One region of the Mesorhizobium sp. B2-3-14 genome, then DNA from elsewhere that is predicted to be linked to it. Evidence: riboswitches for the same ligand, from Rfam matches in the RefSeq annotation. Region 1 holds a riboswitch; each other region holds the start of a gene.
What was found. Region 1 has a riboswitch for cobalamin ahead of FJ950_RS05970 (DUF1636 family protein). Riboswitches for the same ligand answer to the same signal wherever they lie in the genome.

Region 1 (5,764 bases):
ACGACCAGTGCCACGCCGATAAACAGGACGATGGGCAGGTACGAACTGAGAAGTGCGTTCATGCAGCGGCTTTCCGTTGGCGCCAATCCACTTTGACTACAGCACCGAACCTTAATGCGGAAGCGTGACAGATTAACCGCTGAACCGTTTTAAGGGGCCTATGCTGCAACGCGGCGAGGGTTAGCGCAGCACTTCCAGCGAAGCAAGTCAAACCTTGTTCAAAACACCGAGCTGGACGGCATTCCGGGAGAAACTGGTCCCATCCGCTCCTGTTTGATTTCCTTCGCTTTTTACTCCACTTTTATCTCCTGACAGGGTTGCCGCCAAAACCCTGCTAGCATGGACGGGAATCACGCCGGGCAATGACGCCAGACAGGTCCATCAGGGACGCATACGCATGAAGGAAAAGATCTCGCTTGCCGCCGCCCGGCGCATCGCCCTCGCCGCCCAGGGATTTCTCGATCCCCGCCCCGCCGGCACGCCGGACCGCCGCCATTTCGCCCGCGTTCTGTCCCGCACCGGCCTGTTGCAGATCGATTCCGTCAGTGCGGTGGTGCGCGCTCATTACATGCCGCTCTATTCGCGTCTCGGCCCCTATCCCCTCGCTTTGCTCGACAACGCCGCCGTAACGCGCAAGCGCACCGTCTTCGAATATTGGGCGCATGAAGCCTCGTTCCTGCCGGTCGGGACCTACCCACTGATGCGCTGGCGCATGCAGCGCGCCGAGCAAGGCGATGAAATGTATCTGGGGCTGGCCAAATGGGGCCGCGAGCACGCCGCCTATATAGAAGAGATCTACCGCGAGGTCGTCGCGCGCGGGCCGATCGCCGCTTCGGCGCTCGAAGGCCAGAAAGGCTCCGGTGGCTGGTGGGGTTGGAGCCATGCCAAGCACGCCTTCGAATGGCTGTTCTGGGCCGGGCGCATCACCACCGCGCACCGGCGCGGCTTCGAGCGCTTTTACGACCTGCCGGAGCGCGTGCTGCCGCAGGCGATCCTCGATCTGCCGGTACCGACACCTGAGGACGCGCACCGCGAATTGCTGCGCATTTCCGCCCGTGCCCATGGCGTGGCGACATCAGGCGACCTGCGCGATTATTTTCGGCTCTCGCCGGCCGACATGAAAGGCCGGCTGGAGGAACTGGTCGAACTCGGCGACTTGCTGCCGGTCCGTGTCGAGGGCTGGGACAAGCCGGCTTACCTTCACAAGGACGCCCGTATCCCGCGCAAGATCGAGGCCCGCGCTCTGCTGGCGCCGTTCGATCCGGTCGTCTTCGAGCGTTCGCGCTCGGAGCGGCTGTTCGACTTCCATTACCGCATCGAAATCTACACGCCGGCCGACAAGCGCCAATACGGCTACTATGTCCTGCCTTTCCTGCTCGGCGACAGGATCGTGGCGCGCGTCGACCTCAAGGCTGACCGGCCGGCCAGTGTCCTGCGTGTCCATGCGGCCTATGCGCAGGCCAACGCACCGGCGGAGACTGCGGCTCAACTCTTCGAGGAATTGAAGCAGATGCAGGGCTGGCTTGGCCTCGAGCGCATGGAAATAACGCCTGCCGGCGATCTCGGCCCGGCGCTGTCCGACATCGCGGTGTCGTAAGCTCGCGTTGACACCGCTGCCCGCAAGAGCCTAAATCCCATCCAGACGGTCTCCTCTCGGCAAAGGGAGGAGCCAAGAGGGAATGCGGTGCGGGATTGAAGATCCCAAATCCGCGGCTGTCCCCGCAACTGTGAGCGAAGAGCCAAGGCCGAAAGCCACTGGGATTGTCCCGGGAAGGCGGCTACCCAAGGCGATGACCCGCGAGCCAGGAGACCTGCCGTCTGGAATGCAAGAATCCGATCGCCTGGCGGGTTTTCCGGGCAAGGAGCCTGATGTGGATCGCGACAGCAGTTTTTCGGCTGAAACAACCGACATTTCGTCCGGCGGGGATCATCCCCTGGCCGGCATCACGGTCATCGTCTGCGCTTCCTGTCGCGACGAGACCGGCTCCGATGCCCATCCCCGGGCCGGCGAACTTTTGGCCGAAGATACGCGCCAAGCCGCCTCGGGCGAGAACATTCGCATCCGCACGGTCGAATGCCTCGGCAATTGCAAGCGCCGGCTGAGCGCCGCGGTCCTGCGCGACGGCTGCTGGAGCTATGTGTTCGGCGATCTAACCACGACCAGCGGCGCCGATCTCGTCACCGGCGCGAAACTCTTCGCCACCTCGAGCGACGGCCTCATTCCCTGGCGGGGCAGGCCCGATAGCCTCAAGCGCGGCCTCGTTGCCCGCATCCCTCCCCTCGACATGCTGAAAGACTGATCATGACAACATCTCTGTCCCGCGTTCCCTGCACCGTCGTCACCGGCTTCCTCGGCGCCGGCAAGACGACACTGGTCCGCCATCTCCTGGAAAATGCCGGCGGCAAGCGGATCGCCATCATCGTCAACGAGTTCGGCGACATCGGCATCGACGGCGAGATCCTCAAGGGATGCGGCATCGACACCTGCCCAGAGGAAAACATCGTCGAACTGGCCAATGGCTGTATCTGCTGCACCGTGGCCGACGATTTTGTGCCGGCGCTCGACAAGATCCTGTCGCTGACGCCGAAGGTCGACCATATCCTGATCGAAACCTCGGGCCTCGCTCTGCCCAAACCGCTGGTCCAGGCTTTCCAGTGGCCGACGGTGAAGAGCCGCGTAACGGTCGATGGCGTCATCGCCGTGGTCGACGGTCCCGCACTGGCGGAAGGCCGCGTCGCCAATGACATGGACGCCCTGCAGGCGCAGCGCGCGCAGGACGAGAGCCTCGACCATGACGATCCGGTCGAGGAAGTGTTCGAGGACCAGATTGCCTGCGCCGACCTGATCATCCTGTCGAAGAGCGACCTGATGGATGCCGCCGGTTCAGCCCGCGCCAACGCCATTATCAACGAACACTCCGCCCGCGCCGTGAAGATCGTGCCGACGTCTCATGGCAAGGTCGATCCCTCGGTGCTGCTCGGGCTCGGTCTCGCCGTCGAGGACGACATCGAGAACCGCAAGTCCCACCATGACGGCGCATTCGATCACGAGCATGACGACTTCGACACGTTCATCGTCGACATTCCCTCGATCGCCAATCCCGACGAGCTGGCAAAGCGCGTCGCCGCGGCCGCCGAACAGGAAAACGTGCTGCGCGTGAAAGGCTTCGTCGAGGTCGGCGGCAAACCGATGCGGCTCCTGCTGCAGGCCGTCGGCCCGCGCGTCAATCATTACTACGACCGCGCCTGGACCGCCGGGGACGACCGCCGCTCGCGCCTCGTCGTCATTGGCCTCAAGGGGCTGAACCGCCCGGCGATCGAACGTATCCTCGCCGGCTGATTTTCAGGCCCGGGCCGCGATGCACATCCTCACCACGACCTCCGCCTCGCTCGACGATCTCGCCGAGCCCGTCGACCTCAGGCAGGCGCCGGCGGATATCGTGGCCCTGTCCTTCACCGACAGCGATCTCGCCGGACTGGCCGCGGCGTGGAAGGCCGATGCCGGTCGCCTGCCCTCGATGCGGCTGGCCGCACTGCGCGACCTGCGCCATCCCATGTCCGTCGACCTCTGGATAGACAGCGTCGCCCGCCACGCCAAAATCATCCTGGTGCGCATCCTCGGCGGCTACGACTGGTGGCGCTATGGCTGCGACCAACTGGCGGTGATTGCCCGCGAACGCGGCATCAAACTGGCGCTGCTTCCCGGCGAAAGCCACGACGAGGATCTCAGGCTGGTCGAAGCGTCGACGCTGCCGCGCGCCGAACTGGACGGCCTGCTCGGCTATTTCCGCGAGGGTGGCCCAGCCAATATGGGCGCGCTGGTGCACAGGCTGGCAGGCCTGGCTGGACAGGATGCGCCCGTCGCCAACCCGGTGAGCGTGCCGAAGGCCGGTTACTATCAGGCTGGATTGGGGGTCGCGGAGGAGCCGGCCGGTTCCAATAGCGGCACTCCCATTATCCCGATTCTCTTCTACCGATCGATGCTGCTTGCCGCCGATGTCGCCCCGATCGATGCGCTGGCCGAGGCTTTGCGCTCCAGGGGATTGGCACCGGTCCCGATCTTCGTTTCCAGTCTGAAGGATCCGGTGTCGCTGGCGTTCGTCGAAAATGCCATCGCATCGCTGAAACCCGCCGCGATCGTCACCGCGACCGCGTTCGCTTCCGGCGCCGAGCCCGGCGTCGAAACCCTGTTCGACCGCGCCGGCGCGCCCGTCTTCCAGGTCATCGTCGCCACCACGCGCCGTGACATCTGGGAAAACAACCAGCGCGGCCTGGCGCCCGCCGACCTTGCCATGCATGTCGTGCTGCCCGAACTCGACGGCCGCATCCTCGCCGGCGCCATTTCCTTCAAGGCCGAGAGCGATATCGATCCGGCGCTTGGCCATCGTGCGTTGGCGAACCGGCCGGAACCGGATCGGCTGGAGCAAGTGGCGGGTCGAGTCGCGGCTTTCATCCGGCTGCGGGAGACAAGACGGGAGGAGCGCAAGCTCGCGATCCTCATTCCCGATTATCCCAGCGCCCCTGGCCGCACCGGCTATGCGGTCGGGCTGGACGTGCCGTCCAGCGTGCTGGCCATGCTGCACGACTTGAGCGAACAGGGCTATGCCGTTGACGGGATTCCGCAAACGCCGCGTGAATTGCTGGATTTGCTGGAGCATAGCAACGACGGATTGGCCCTGCAGGAGTATTTGAGCTTCTCGAAGGAGTTGCCGCTCGCAGCAATCGCCGCGGTAGAAGCCGCTTGGGGAAAGGCAGAGGGGACAGGTTTGCGCGAGGCGCCCCCCTCTGTCCTGCCGGACATCTCCCCCTCTAGTGGGGAGATCGAACTTTCGTCGCGGCTTTCGCCAACTTCCAACATTGCAGAAGGAACGTCGGCCTGCGAACTACCAATCTCCCCCCTAGAGGGGGAGATGTCCGGCAGGACAGAGGGGGGCGCTCAAGCGCCAGCCGCCAGCTTCCCCTTCCGCGCCGCCACCTTCGGCAATGTCACCGTGGCCCTCGCCCCCGACCGGGGCCGCTCGGCCGATCGCCGCGCCGACTATCACGACCCGACCCTCCCCCCGCGCCATGCCCTGATCGCCTTTGGCCTGTGGCTGCGCAAATCGCTCGGCGTCCACGCTCTCGTCCATGTCGGCGCCCACGGCACGCTGGAATGGCTGCCCGGCAAAACCGTCGCGCTGTCGCAAACCTGCTTTCCCGAGATCGTCACCGGCGCATTACCCGTCATCTATCCGTTCATCGTTTCCAACCCAGGCGAAGCAGCGCAGGCCAAACGGCGCATTGCCGCCGTCACGCTTGGCCATTTGCCGCCGCCGCTGGCAGGCGCCGGGCTGGACGAGGACCAGCACAAGCTCGAGCGGCTGGTCGACGAATACGCCCAGGCCGACGGGCTCGACCGCCGTCGCCGCGACCGGCTCGCCAGGCTGATTGTCGAAACCGCGCAAAAGACCGGCCTTGCCTCGGAAGCCGGCGTCGCCAAGACCGACGCGCCCGACGAAGCGCTGCGCCGCATCGACGCCTGGCTCTGCGACCTCAAGGATTTCGCCATCAAGGATGGGCTGCACATCTACGGCCGCGTTCCAAACGACGAACCAGACTCCAGGCGCCGGCAAAGCGCGGACACCGAGAAGGCCTCCCTGCTCGCCGCGCTCGATGGCCGTCACGTCAAGGCGGGCCCGGCCGGCGCACCCGCGCGCGGTCGTTCCGATGTTTTGCCCACCGGCCGCAACCTGTTCACCTCGGATCCGCGCACCATGCCGACGCC
Region 2 (5,764 bases), on a different contig from region 1:
CGTCGCGTATGTCAATTGGCATACGGAGCGTATGTAAGTAAGGCCAGAAGCATGCATCGACCGCGCAAGGAGATGATCGCCGAGACACGCGCCAAGCTGATCGCCGCGGCGCGCCAGGCTTTCGGCACCATTGGCTATGCCGAAGCGTCGATGGATGATTTCACCGCGTCGGCCGGGCTGACGCGCGGCGCCCTTTATCATCACTTCGGCGACAAGAAGGGACTGCTTGAGGCGGTTATCGCCGAAATCGACGCGGAAATGGCGGCCCGGGTGAATGAGGTCGCGTCGCGGGCGCCGACCCGCTGGCAGCATTTCGTCGACGAATGCACCACCTATATCGAAATGGCGCTGGAGCCGGAAATCCAGCGCATCATGTTCCGGGATGGTCCGGCTGTGCTGGGCGATCCGGCACTGTGGTCGAATGCCAATGCCTGCGTCGGTTCAATGACCGATCATCTGACAGCGCTGCAGCGGGAAGGGGTGGTCGTCCCCGGCGTCGACCCGGAGTCGGCAGCGCGGCTGATCAATGGGGCGAGCAGCCAGGCCGCGCAGCGCATCGCCAATTCGCAAGATCCCGAAGCGACATCGAAGATGGTGGTGGCCGCGTTCAAGCAATTGCTCGAAGGCCTGCTGAAAAAGCCGGAAGCGCTTTCAAGATGAACCGCCATGGCAGTCCCGCCACTGCCTGCAATTGACAATAGCCGGTTTGAGCGCATCCTCCGCAGCCATCTCTGAGGGGAGATTCGGGGCGTGTGGGATTTCGATATCGGCAGGTCGGTGTCCATCATGATGCGGACCTGGCCTTTCATTGTCTTTCGCATGATCGTCTATTTCGGCATCACGCTGGCCTACATCGTGGCCACCGGCACCGGCGCCTCCGTCGGCTATGGCGTCGGCCATATTTCTACCGATCCCGACGGACCATTGTCTTTTGCGATGTGGGGCGGCGTGGTCGGTTTCGGCATCGTCTCGATCGCCGTCTACTGGATCCGCGAATACATTCTCTACGTCGTCAAGGCGGGCCATATCGCCGTCATGGTGCATCTGATCGACGGCAATGATATTCCCGACGGCCAGAACCAGATCGCCTACGCGAAAGAGGTCGTGACCGAGCGTTTTGCCGAGGCCAACATCCTTTTCGTCGTCGATCAATTGGTCAAGGGCGCCATACACGCCATCACCGGCCTGCTCGGCGGCATCGCGGCCTTCCTGCCCATTCCTGGCCTGAGCGGCCTGGTTTCGTTCCTCAACACGGTGATTCGCCTGTCGCTGACCTATGTCGACGAGATCATTCTCGGCTACAACATTCGCATCAGTTCGTCCTCGCCGTTCGAAACCGCGCGCCAAGGCGTTGTGCTCTACGCCCAGAACGGCAAGACCATGGTCAAGAATGCCGTCTGGCTAGGGGTCATCATGTGGGGCGTGTCGTTCGTGATTTTCCTGCTGATGCTGGCTCCGGCAGCCGCTATTCTTTACGTCATGCCCGGGCAGCTCGCCGGCTGGGCTTTCGTGCTGGCAATCGTCTTTGCCTGGGCTTTCAAGGCGGCCTTCATTGAGCCGTTCGCCATTGCCTGCCTGATGCAGGTCTATTTCAAGACTATCGAGGGTCAGGTGCCCGATGCCGCCTGGGACGCCAGGCTGGCCGAAGCCTCGTCGAAGTTCAGGGAACTCAAGGACAAGGCGCTCTCCACTTTCGGCGGTTCGCGCTGGGGCACGGCCGGCGCGACGCGCTGATCGGCTAGGCTCGCGGGCGCACCGGCGGCGGTACCGAGGCGCGCCACTGCTGATTTGAGCGGCGCTTCGCCTTGTCCGCGAAAAGTCTCGCTCATGATAAGCTCGGGCAACGGCAGCCGCCGGCCCCAGCCGTGTGTTTCGAGATCCGGCTTCGGTGCGAATTCGGAAACGCGGCCGACGCAGAGATAGGCGATCGGCGTCATTTGATCGGGAATGGCCAGCAAGCTTTTCAGCGCTTGCGCCTCGATGATGCTGACCCAGCCGACGCCGACGCCTTCGGCACGCGCGGCCAGCCAGAAATTCTGCACCGCGCAGACCGTGCTGTAGAGATCCATCTCCGGATTGTGCCAGCGCCCCAGCGGCGAGCCTTTCGAGCGCTCGCGGTCGCAGGTGATGCAGATGTTGAGCGCGCTTTCGCAAATGCCTTCCAGCTTGAGCTTGCGGTAGAGCGCCTGCCGTTCTGCTTCGATTTCAGGCAGTTCCCGTTCTCGCGCGGCCAGGAACAGGTCGCGCACCTCCGCCCGCCGCGCGGCATCGCGAATGACGATGAAATTCCAGGGTTGCATGAAGCCGACCGATGGCGCGTGGTGGGCGGCAAGCAGCAGCCGCGCCAGCACCTCGTCGTCGATCGCCTCCGATGTAAAATGGCTGCGGACGTCGCGCCGTGTGAAGATGGCGCGGTAAACAGCGTCGCGCGCAATCTGGTCAAATCCATCGCCCATTGGAGCGGTCATAGCTTCCGGCATCGCTTGTCCCCTTGCGATTGCAATCGATGTCATCCGCCTGACCATGCGGATGACGATGCCTGCCAGGCCGGTCTTCTGGCTCGGGATCGACCCGCGTCCGGTGCCTTCCCGTCATCGACAGTGGCATTTACCGGCGCGGTCCCCCTCACAGCGTTGGGCACGCCACGGAGTTCAACCGTGTTCCCGATTCTCCCGCCAAGGCATTTGCAGCCAAGTGGAATCACTTGGCGTCGCAAAATGCCGCTAAAACAAACAGCCCGGCGGGCACCAGGCAGTGGTTGCGACCTTACGCCGAAGGGCCGGCGCCGCCAATGCCCGCAGCGACATGAATGGACGCAGGTTCGATTTTCCCCAGCGATCAAGCCGCAACGCATGGCCATCACGACGCCGGGGCACTAGATAGGGGGCATGGCCACCCGTCTCTACACGCACCCGATCTTTCTCGAACACATCACGCCGCCCGGTCACCCCGAGCGGCCCGACCGCCTGCGCGCCATCGAGCGCGTGCTCGACGACGAAGCTTTTGCCACGCTTGACCGCGTCGAGGCACCGCACGGCGACGAGGCGACCATCCTCTACGCGCATCCCGCCGATTTCGTCGCGCGTGTCCGCGCCGCCATCCCCGACGAAGGCATTGCCCGCATCGACGCCGACACCACCGCCAGCCCGAAAAGCTGGCAGGCGGTGATTACGGCGATCGGTGCCGCCAATGCCGCCGTCGACGACGTCTTTGCGGGCCGCGCCGACAACGTCTTCGTCGCCGCCCGCCCGCCCGGCCACCATGCCGAAAAGACCACGGCCATGGGCTTCTGCTTCTTCAACACGGCCGCAATCGCAGCGCGCCATGCGCAGAGGAAGCATGGCGCCGAGCGTGTCGCTGTCGTCGACTGGGACGTGCATCACGGCAACGGCACGCAGGATATTTTTTGGGACGATCCCTCGGTGCTCTATTGCTCGACGCACCAGATGCCGCTTTATCCCGGCACGGGCGCGAAGAGTGAGACCGGCGCCGGCAACATCGTCAATGCGCCGCTGGCGCCTCGGACGGGCAGCGAGGTGTTTCGCGATGCGTTCCTGTCGCGCGTGCTGCCGGCACTCGACAATTTCGCGCCGGATCTGATTATCGTTTCGGCCGGCTTCGACGCGCACCATCGCGACCCGCTGGCGGAAATCAATCTGACCGAGGACGATTTCGACTGGGCGACCGGCCAGCTGATGCAGCGCGCCGCAATCCACGGCGGTAACCGGCTCGTCAGCCTGCTCGAGGGCGGCTACGATCTGCAGGGATTGGCATTTTCGGTCGCCGCCCATGTCGGGCGACTGATGAAAGGATGAATGATGACCGGTGAGATCAACGAAGACGTCAAGGCGATGAGCTTTGAACAGGCACTCGACGCACTGGAGAAGATCGTCGATGATCTGGAGCGTGGCGACGTACCGCTCGACCAGTCGATCCGGATTTACGAGCGCGGCGAGGCGCTGAAGGTTCATTGCGACCGGCTGCTGAAGGCCGCCGAGGACAAGGTCGAGAAGATCAGGCTGTCGCGCGACGGCAAGCCGGTTGGAACCGAGCCGCTCGACGCGGACTGAGGTCCGGAGCAGCCTTACCGGTTTTTGGACACGATCATCATTGAGGATACAGTTCGTCCCGATTGAAACGGACAAGAGGAGATACGGAAGCGATGTGCAGAAACATCAAGACCCTGTTCAATTTTGATCCGCCGGCAACCAACGACGAAGTCCGCGACGCGGCACTGCAGTTTGTCCGCAAGCTGAGCGGCACGACGCGGCCTTCTGCCAAGAACCAGCATGCGTTCGATCATGCCGTCGAAGCCATCGCGGCATCCGCACGCGAATTGCTCGATTCCCTCGAAACCCACCAGCATCCGCGCAATCGCGAAGAGGTGGCAGCCAAATTAAAAGCAAAAGCGGCGATCCGGTTCGCCTGATATGCCCAAGCGCCCACTGACCGCTGACGAGGAGAGTTCATGAGCTTCTTCCCCGGCAAGGACCCTGAGGCCGGCGATGCCTTCGCCAGCGACCAGATCGAGCTGATGGTTATCCCTAACGCCAAGGACATTGGCGGTTTCGAGGTGCGTCGCGCCTTGCCGACCGCCAAGCGGCGCCTGGTCGGGCCGTTCATCTTCTTCGATCGAATGGGTCCCGCGATCATGCGCGCGGGCCAGGCGCTCGATGTCCGTCCCCACCCGCATATCGGCCTGTCGACCGTGACCTATCTGTTCGACGGCAAGATCAGGCACCGCGATTCGCTCGGCACCGAAATGGTCATTCAACCCGGCGACGTGAACCTGATGACGGCCGGTCGCGGCATCGTCCACTCCGAACGCACGCCGCAGGAATTGCGCGGCGCGCCGATGTCGATCTCCGGCCTGCAGACCTGGTTGGCTCTGCCGGACGGCAAGGAAGAGGTGGCGCCGGTGTTCGAGAACACAGCGGCGCTGCGGCTTCCCGAAATCGACGCCGAAGGCGTCTGCGGCCGCGTCGTCATCGGTGATTTCCAGGGTTTGCGGTCTCCGGTGCGGGCCGATTCCGAGACACTCTATGCAGATTTGCGGCTGGCGCCCGGCGCCAGCGTCAAAATCCCGCCCGATGCCGAGGAGCGCGCCATCTACACGCTGGAGGGCGAGGTCTCGATTTCGGGTGATGTCTTTCCAGCGGAACGGCTGCTGGTGTTCCGGCCCGGCGACGAGATCGTCATATCGTCATCGACGGGTGCGCATTTCATGCTGTTCGGCGGCGCGTCTCTCGGTTCGAAGCGCTACATCTGGTGGAATTTCGTTTCCTCGTCCAAGGAGCGCATCGAGCAGGCCAAGCAGGAATGGAAGACCGGCCGCTTCGATATCGTTCCTGGCGATGAGAAAGAATTCATCCCGCTGCCGGAAGGCTGAGAAGATCGGTGAGGGGCTGACCGTCCGCGTCAGCGACACGCATTTACTTTCGCCGGCCGGCGGCCTATCCCGCCGATGAACAGAAAGTCTGGGCCCAACGTGAACGCAACGCCGCATACGCCGCTTCTCGATAGGGTTCGCGTCCCGGCCGACCTGCGCACGCTGGCCGAGAGCGACTTGCCGCAATTGGCATCGGAGCTTCGCCTCGAATTGATCGACGCGGTGTCGCGCACCGGCGGCCATCTCGGTGCCGGCCTTGGCGTGGTCGAACTGACCGTGGCACTGCATTATGTCTTCAACACACCCGATGACCGGCTGATCTGGGATGTCGGCCACCAGGCCTATCCGCACAAGATACTGACCGGCCGTCGCGAC
Region 3 (5,764 bases), on a different contig from region 1:
CGCGCCATCGTGCGCAATCCGAAGGTGTTCCTGTTCGACGAACCGCTGTCGAACCTTGACGCCGCATTGCGCGTTGCGACGCGCATCGAGATCGCCAAGCTCAAGGAATCGATGCCCAACACGACCATGATCTACGTCACGCACGACCAGGTCGAGGCGATGACGCTGGCCGACCGCATCGTCGTGCTGAAGGACGGGCACATCGAGCAGGTCGGCACGCCCATGGAACTCTACAAGAACCCCGGCAACCTCTTCGTCGCCCAGTTCATCGGCTCGCCGGCCATGAACATCCTGCCGGCGACGGTCGACAAGACGGGCAATCCGACCATCGTCAGCCATGTCGGCGGCCGCAAGGCGACGGTGCCGATCGCGACACCTGCTTCGGCAAAGGGAGCGGCGGTCAGCTTCGGCGTACGGCCGGAAGATCTCGCGATCGCCAGCGGTGCGGATTATCTGTTCGAGGGGACCGTCGATTATCTCGAACAGCTTGGCGAGGTCCAGCTGGTCTATGTCGATATCGGCCGGGCCGACCTGCCGCTGGTGACCAAGCTGCCGGGCAATGTCGAGGTCAAGCGCGGCTCGACGCTGCGGCTGACCGCCAATGCCGGCGATCTCCATATCTTCGATGCCGATGGTCGCTCCTTTGCCCTCCACGAAGCGGAAGCAAAGGCGGCCTGAAGACGGCCGTCCGGTAATGAAAGAACAAGAGCGGCGGGCCTGGCCCGCCGCTGTTCTTGTCTGCACAGGCTGGTTAGTTGTTGCCGAAGAGATTGCGATCGGCACCCTGATGGGCCGGCTTCTGCACGTCGCCGGACGAGTTGAGCAGCTTGTAGACAGGCGAATCGCTGTTGCGGATCGCACCTGTATGCGACGTATCGACATTGACAGTCGACGAAGCAGTGGGCTGGTTGACGCCGTTGGAGCCATAATTGTCGCTGCCGGCGAAGGCGCTGCCGGAGACGGCCAGAACGGCGGCGGCGGCAATGAGGATCTTGTTCATTTTAGGTACTCCTGAATTTTGGAAGTCCCGCGGACCGGCGGGCCAGAGCCCACCGGCCGTGGGATGGCCGTTAATGGCCGAAGAGGTTGCGGTCGCTGCCCTGCTGGACAGGCGCCGAGGTGGCCGGAGCCGACTTGCCGATCGACGCGGTGTTCGAATTGTCGGTCGAAGCGGCAGCAGCCTGGTTGGCGCCGTTGGAGCCATAGTTGTCGCTGCCGGCGAAAGCGCTGCCGGAGAGAGCCAGAACGGCAGCGGCAGCAATGAGGATCTTGTTCATTTTAATACTCCTGAATTTGTAGGGTCCACCAGCGCGGCAGGGTCACCCGCCGCGTGCCGGGGATCGCTATTAATTGTTGCCGAAGAGGTTGTGGTCGGCGCCCGTCACAGGCGTCTGGGCAGCCGGCTCCGACTTCTTAGTCGAAGCGGTGTAGGAGCTGTCGACAGTAGCCGTGGGGGTCGCGGCGTTCGAACCATAATGGTCGCTGCTAGCGAAGGCGCTGCCGGAAATAGCCAGAAGGGCGGCGGCAGTGAGAATGATCTTTTTCATTTTTGTACTCCAGTATTTTTCCCGTCCGTCTAGCGGCGTGTCTTGGGATTAAATCGCGTCGTTCGGACAGCCCCGATGTGGGAGAGCCCCCTTGCCGTTTCCAATCACGAAGTTGTTCAGCGTGGACCATGACTCCACCACTTGAAATTGTACCAACGCCTTCTACATGTCTTATTTTTCCGTTTGATATCAAATAGTTGTCTGAGATCATAACCCGATCACCAACTGTGTCGGAAGGCTGGGCGTTCACACCGTCCTGCACGCACCGTCAACAGAAACGAACCGTTCGGTTCGATTTTAGACTCTGCTAATAGTCACTTTTCGAAACCATTAACCCTTTTCCGGCCCGGCTGAGGGTCGAAAACTGTGCCCGCGCGCCTGGCGAGAAGAGGCGATTCCCCCGCTGCAACCGCGCCGGGACGATCCCGCGTACGTGTCGCGCCGCATGGATGCGATGTCGCTTTCGTGCCGATGTCGCAAACCCTGTCGTGATTAGATCGAGCGATCTCAGGTGCCGCTGCGTGACGACGGAGCGGAGAATTGGGAAGCCGGTCAGATTCCGGCGCTGCCCCCGCAACGGTGGTGGAGTTCAAGTCGCAACGGGAGACCACTGGGCGAAAGCCTGGGAAGGTGTCGCGATGGTCCGCCAGGACAACTCCAGAGCCCGGAAACCAGCCCGAGATCGCTAGAACTCGACTGATCGCGGTGGGCGGTCAAGGGGCGGATGGTGTTGTCCGGCTTCGCCGGCTTGCGCCCAGTCCTTCCTCCATCACCACCAGTTCAGTCCTTGAAAATGAGGACAGGACATGGACGCGCGCAACGACATGCTGAGGCTTTTGAACGGCCGCAGACAGGGCCTTTCGCTGGAACAGCCCTTCTATACCGACCCGGACTACTTCAAGCTTGACATGGAACTGATCTGGTATCGCGACTGGCTGTTCATCGGCCATGATTGCGAGTTGCCCAAGCCGGGCAGCTTCATCACCGTGCAGATCGGCGACTATCCGGTCGTGCTGGTGCGCGATCAGCAGGGCAAGATCAACGCTTTCCACAATTCCTGCCGCCATCGCGGCAGCCGCGTCTGCAACACCGACAAGGGCATGGCCGCCAAACTGGTGTGTCCCTATCACCAGTGGACCTACGAACTCGACGGCCGGCTGCTGTTCGCCCGCCAGATGGCCGATGGGTTCGACAAGAGCCAGTTCGGGCTCAAGCCGGTCGCCTGCGAAAGCGTCGCCGGCTATGTCTTCATCTGCCTGGCCAAGGAGCCCGCCGACTTCGCGCCGATGCAGGCGATGATCGAGCCCTATCTCCAGCCGCACCGGCTGAGCGAGGCCAAGATCGCCTTCGAGAGCACGATCATCGAGAAGGGCAACTGGAAGCTGGTCTGGGAAAACAACCGCGAATGCTACCATTGCGCGGGCAACCATCCTGAGCTGTGCAAGACCTTCCCGGAAGCGCCGACCGTGACCGGCGTGCAAGGCGCCGACAGCGATCCGGAGATGCTGGCCCACTGGGCGAAGTGCGAAGCTGTTGGCCTGCCCAGCAAGTTTCGCATCGACCCGGCCGGACAATACCGCGCCACCCGCGCGCCGCTGCTGCGCGATGCCCAGAGCTACACGATGACCGGCAAGCGGGCGGTGAAGAAGAACCTGTCCGACAGCGTCTCGGCCGACCGGATCGGCACGCTGATGCACTATCACTACCCGACAACCTGGAACCATATCCTCGTGGATCATGCGGTGACGTTCCGCGTGCTGCCGGTCAGCGCCACGGAAACAGCGGTTACGACCAAATGGCTGGTCCACAAGGATGCCGTGGAAGGCGTCGACTACGATCTCGCCGAACTCACCCATGTCTGGACCGAGACCAACGACCAGGACCGCCGCATCGTCGAGGAAAATGCCTTCGGCATCCTGTCGCCGGCCTACGAGCCCGGTCCCTATTCGGAGCTGCACGAGGGCGGCGTCATCCAGTTCGTCGACTGGTACGCGCGCTTTATCGGCCCACGGCTTTCCGAAGACGGCCGGCCTGCTCTGCGCAGTGTCGCCTAGCGCATGTCGGCCAAAACTGTGCAGCGGCTTTGGGATCACGACACGCCCAAAATGAAAGGTATGCAGGGATGAACGCCATGACTGATCTTGGCCTCTATCGCCACCTCGACCAGATGGCGCCGTGGAACGACAGGCTGCAGGTGCTGGAAGTAACCGGCGTCAGCGACGAGGCGCCCGACGTCAAGACCTTCACCTTCCGCTCCGACAACCAGACCTGGTTCCGCTACAAGCCGGGCCAGTTCGTGACGCTGGAATTGCCGACACCGGACGGCCCGCTGATGCGCACCTACACGCTGTCATCATCGCCGTCACGGCCATTCTCGATCGCGGTGACGGTGAAGGCGCAGGCGGGCAGCGTCGGCACACGCTGGATGTTCGATCACCTGACGCCCGGCTCGCACGTCAAGGCCTATGGACCGGGCGGCGACTTTTCGCTGCACAGCCACCCGGCGGCGAAATACCTGTTCATCTCGGCCGGTTCGGGCGTGACGCCGATGATGTCGATGCTGCGCTGGCTGAACGACTGCGCGCCATGGACCGATGTCGGCTTCGTCAATTGCGCGCGGCGCCCGGAAGAGATCATCTTTCGCAAGGAACTCGAACTGCTCGGCGGCCATATGCCGGGGCTGTCGCTCGGCTTCATGATCGAGGAGCGGTCGAGCCGCGAGGGCTGGTACGGCCATATGGGCCGCATCGACGCCATCCGGCTGCCGCTCCTGGCGCCCGATTTCCGCGAACGCGAAATCTTCTGCTGCGGCCCCGACCCTTTCATGCGCGCCGTGCGCGGCATGCTGGAGGCCGCCGGGTTCGACATGGCAAAATACCATCAAGAGAGCTTTGCCGCGCCGGCGATGGAGGAAATCCCAGCGCCGTTTGCCTCGCCGGCTGAAGACGGCGCGGCGATTTGCGTCGAAGCCGCGACGCCGATCCGCTTCGCGCTTTCGGATGTCGACGCCGACTGTGTCGCCGGCCAGACCGTGCTGCAGACGGCGCGCGCCTCGGGCGTGCGAATACCGGCCGCCTGCGAATTCGGCCTGTGCGGAACTTGCAAAGTGAAGAAAGTCTCCGGCAGCGTCGAGATGAGCCACAATGGCGGCATCCTCGATCATGAGATCGATGATGGCTTCATCCTGGCCTGTTGTTCCAAGCCATTGTCGCCGCTTGAAATCGAGGCTTGATCCGCCCGGCTTTCGACTGAACCCGGAAATGGTCCCGCGTTGCCGGCAAAGGTTACCTTGCCAAGGAAGACCTGAAAGTTTACAGGCGTTGTTGGTGGAAGCGGTCCTGCTGGCGGGCAGGAAATGCAGGACGGGGCAACAATGACGCATGACTCCCACGCCTATGCGGTAGCGAGCCGGGATATCGTTTTCGAATCTTTCGATGGCGAGGCCGTGGTGCTCAATCTTGCCAATGGCAAATATTTCGGCTTTTCCGATTCCGGCAGCAAGGTATGGCAGGCGCTTTCATCCGGCGCGGACGCCCAGGCTCTGGTCGGGCTGAGCGCCGGCGGCTCGACAATAGGCCAGGCCGAACTCGAACGCTTCATATCGCAATTGCTCGAATTGGGTTTGCTGGTGCGCTTGGACGCGGCGGCGCAGCCTTTGCCGGGCGATTTGCCTGCCGAGCTTGCCGCCACGAACGAGCCGCTCAATGTGAGCATTCACGACGACCTCGCCGACCTGATCGTCGTTGATCCCATCCACGAGGTCGAGGAACCTCTCGGCTGGCCGGCGGTCAAGCAGGCTTCCTGACGGGGCGGCCGCAGCGTGATGGAAGGCGATTGATGCCGCGCGTCACGCTCGAAACCTTGCCGGATTACGCCAGGTATCTCATCGCCGCCGCTGAAGGCGCGGCCGCGCGCTATCCGACCATGCGAAAGGTTCGCCTGCCCTGGCTTGAACTGACCGTGCATCTCGGTCACGGCGTGCTTGCCGATGCATTGGGCCATGCTTTTGTCGAGCCCGGGCATGACCAGCCGGCACCGTCCACGGGTCGCATCTTCATCGCGCATCCCGGCATTGACGGCATCCCGGAGCCGGCGCACTGGGGCGATGCCCATTTCACCGAGCACGGTTTTGCCAAACAGCTCGCCGAAGCCGGTTTGCGCGGGCACCATTTCCACGACCTCGATTTCTGGCAGGTCTACGATCCGCACCGCCGCGT

Region 2: another riboswitch for cobalamin. It lies ahead of bluB (5,6-dimethylbenzimidazole synthase); the one in region 1 lies ahead of FJ950_RS05970 (DUF1636 family protein).
Region 3: another riboswitch for cobalamin. It lies ahead of FJ950_RS03600 (aromatic ring-hydroxylating dioxygenase subunit alpha); the one in region 1 lies ahead of FJ950_RS05970 (DUF1636 family protein).

The regions. Positions count from the first base shown of each region.
Region 1 covers NZ_VFVP01000002.1:269,815-275,578, reverse strand. Annotated here, with positions in the region: gene FJ950_RS05980 (NADH-quinone oxidoreductase subunit A) at 1-62, opposite strand, end outside; gene FJ950_RS05975 (winged helix-turn-helix domain-containing protein) at 398-1,597, shown strand; cobalamin riboswitch at 1,627-1,834, shown strand; gene FJ950_RS05970 (DUF1636 family protein) at 1,872-2,300, shown strand; gene cobW (cobalamin biosynthesis protein CobW) at 2,303-3,340, shown strand; gene FJ950_RS05960 (cobaltochelatase subunit CobN) at 3,360-5,764, shown strand, end outside.
Region 2 covers NZ_VFVP01000005.1:46,374-52,137, reverse strand. Annotated here, with positions in the region: gene FJ950_RS14730 (TetR/AcrR family transcriptional regulator) at 52-660, shown strand; gene FJ950_RS14725 (hypothetical protein) at 751-1,734, shown strand; partial or broken gene bluB (5,6-dimethylbenzimidazole synthase) at 1,851-2,456, opposite strand; cobalamin riboswitch at 2,528-2,710, opposite strand; gene FJ950_RS14715 (histone deacetylase family protein) at 2,889-3,815, shown strand; gene FJ950_RS14710 (exodeoxyribonuclease VII small subunit) at 3,819-4,070, shown strand; gene FJ950_RS14705 (DUF2277 domain-containing protein) at 4,163-4,429, shown strand; gene FJ950_RS14700 (pirin family protein) at 4,469-5,389, shown strand; gene dxs (1-deoxy-D-xylulose-5-phosphate synthase) at 5,465-5,764, shown strand, end outside.
Region 3 covers NZ_VFVP01000001.1:781,686-787,449, forward strand. Annotated here, with positions in the region: gene ugpC (sn-glycerol-3-phosphate ABC transporter ATP-binding protein UgpC) at 1-678, shown strand, start outside; gene FJ950_RS03585 (DUF680 domain-containing protein) at 752-1,000, opposite strand; gene FJ950_RS03590 (DUF680 domain-containing protein) at 1,071-1,277, opposite strand; gene FJ950_RS03595 (DUF680 domain-containing protein) at 1,347-1,547, opposite strand; cobalamin riboswitch at 2,040-2,242, shown strand; gene FJ950_RS03600 (aromatic ring-hydroxylating dioxygenase subunit alpha) at 2,354-3,601, shown strand; gene FJ950_RS03605 (hybrid-cluster NAD(P)-dependent oxidoreductase) at 3,679-4,779, shown strand; gene FJ950_RS03610 (PqqD family peptide modification chaperone) at 4,921-5,352, shown strand; gene FJ950_RS03615 (serine kinase) at 5,385-5,764, shown strand, end outside.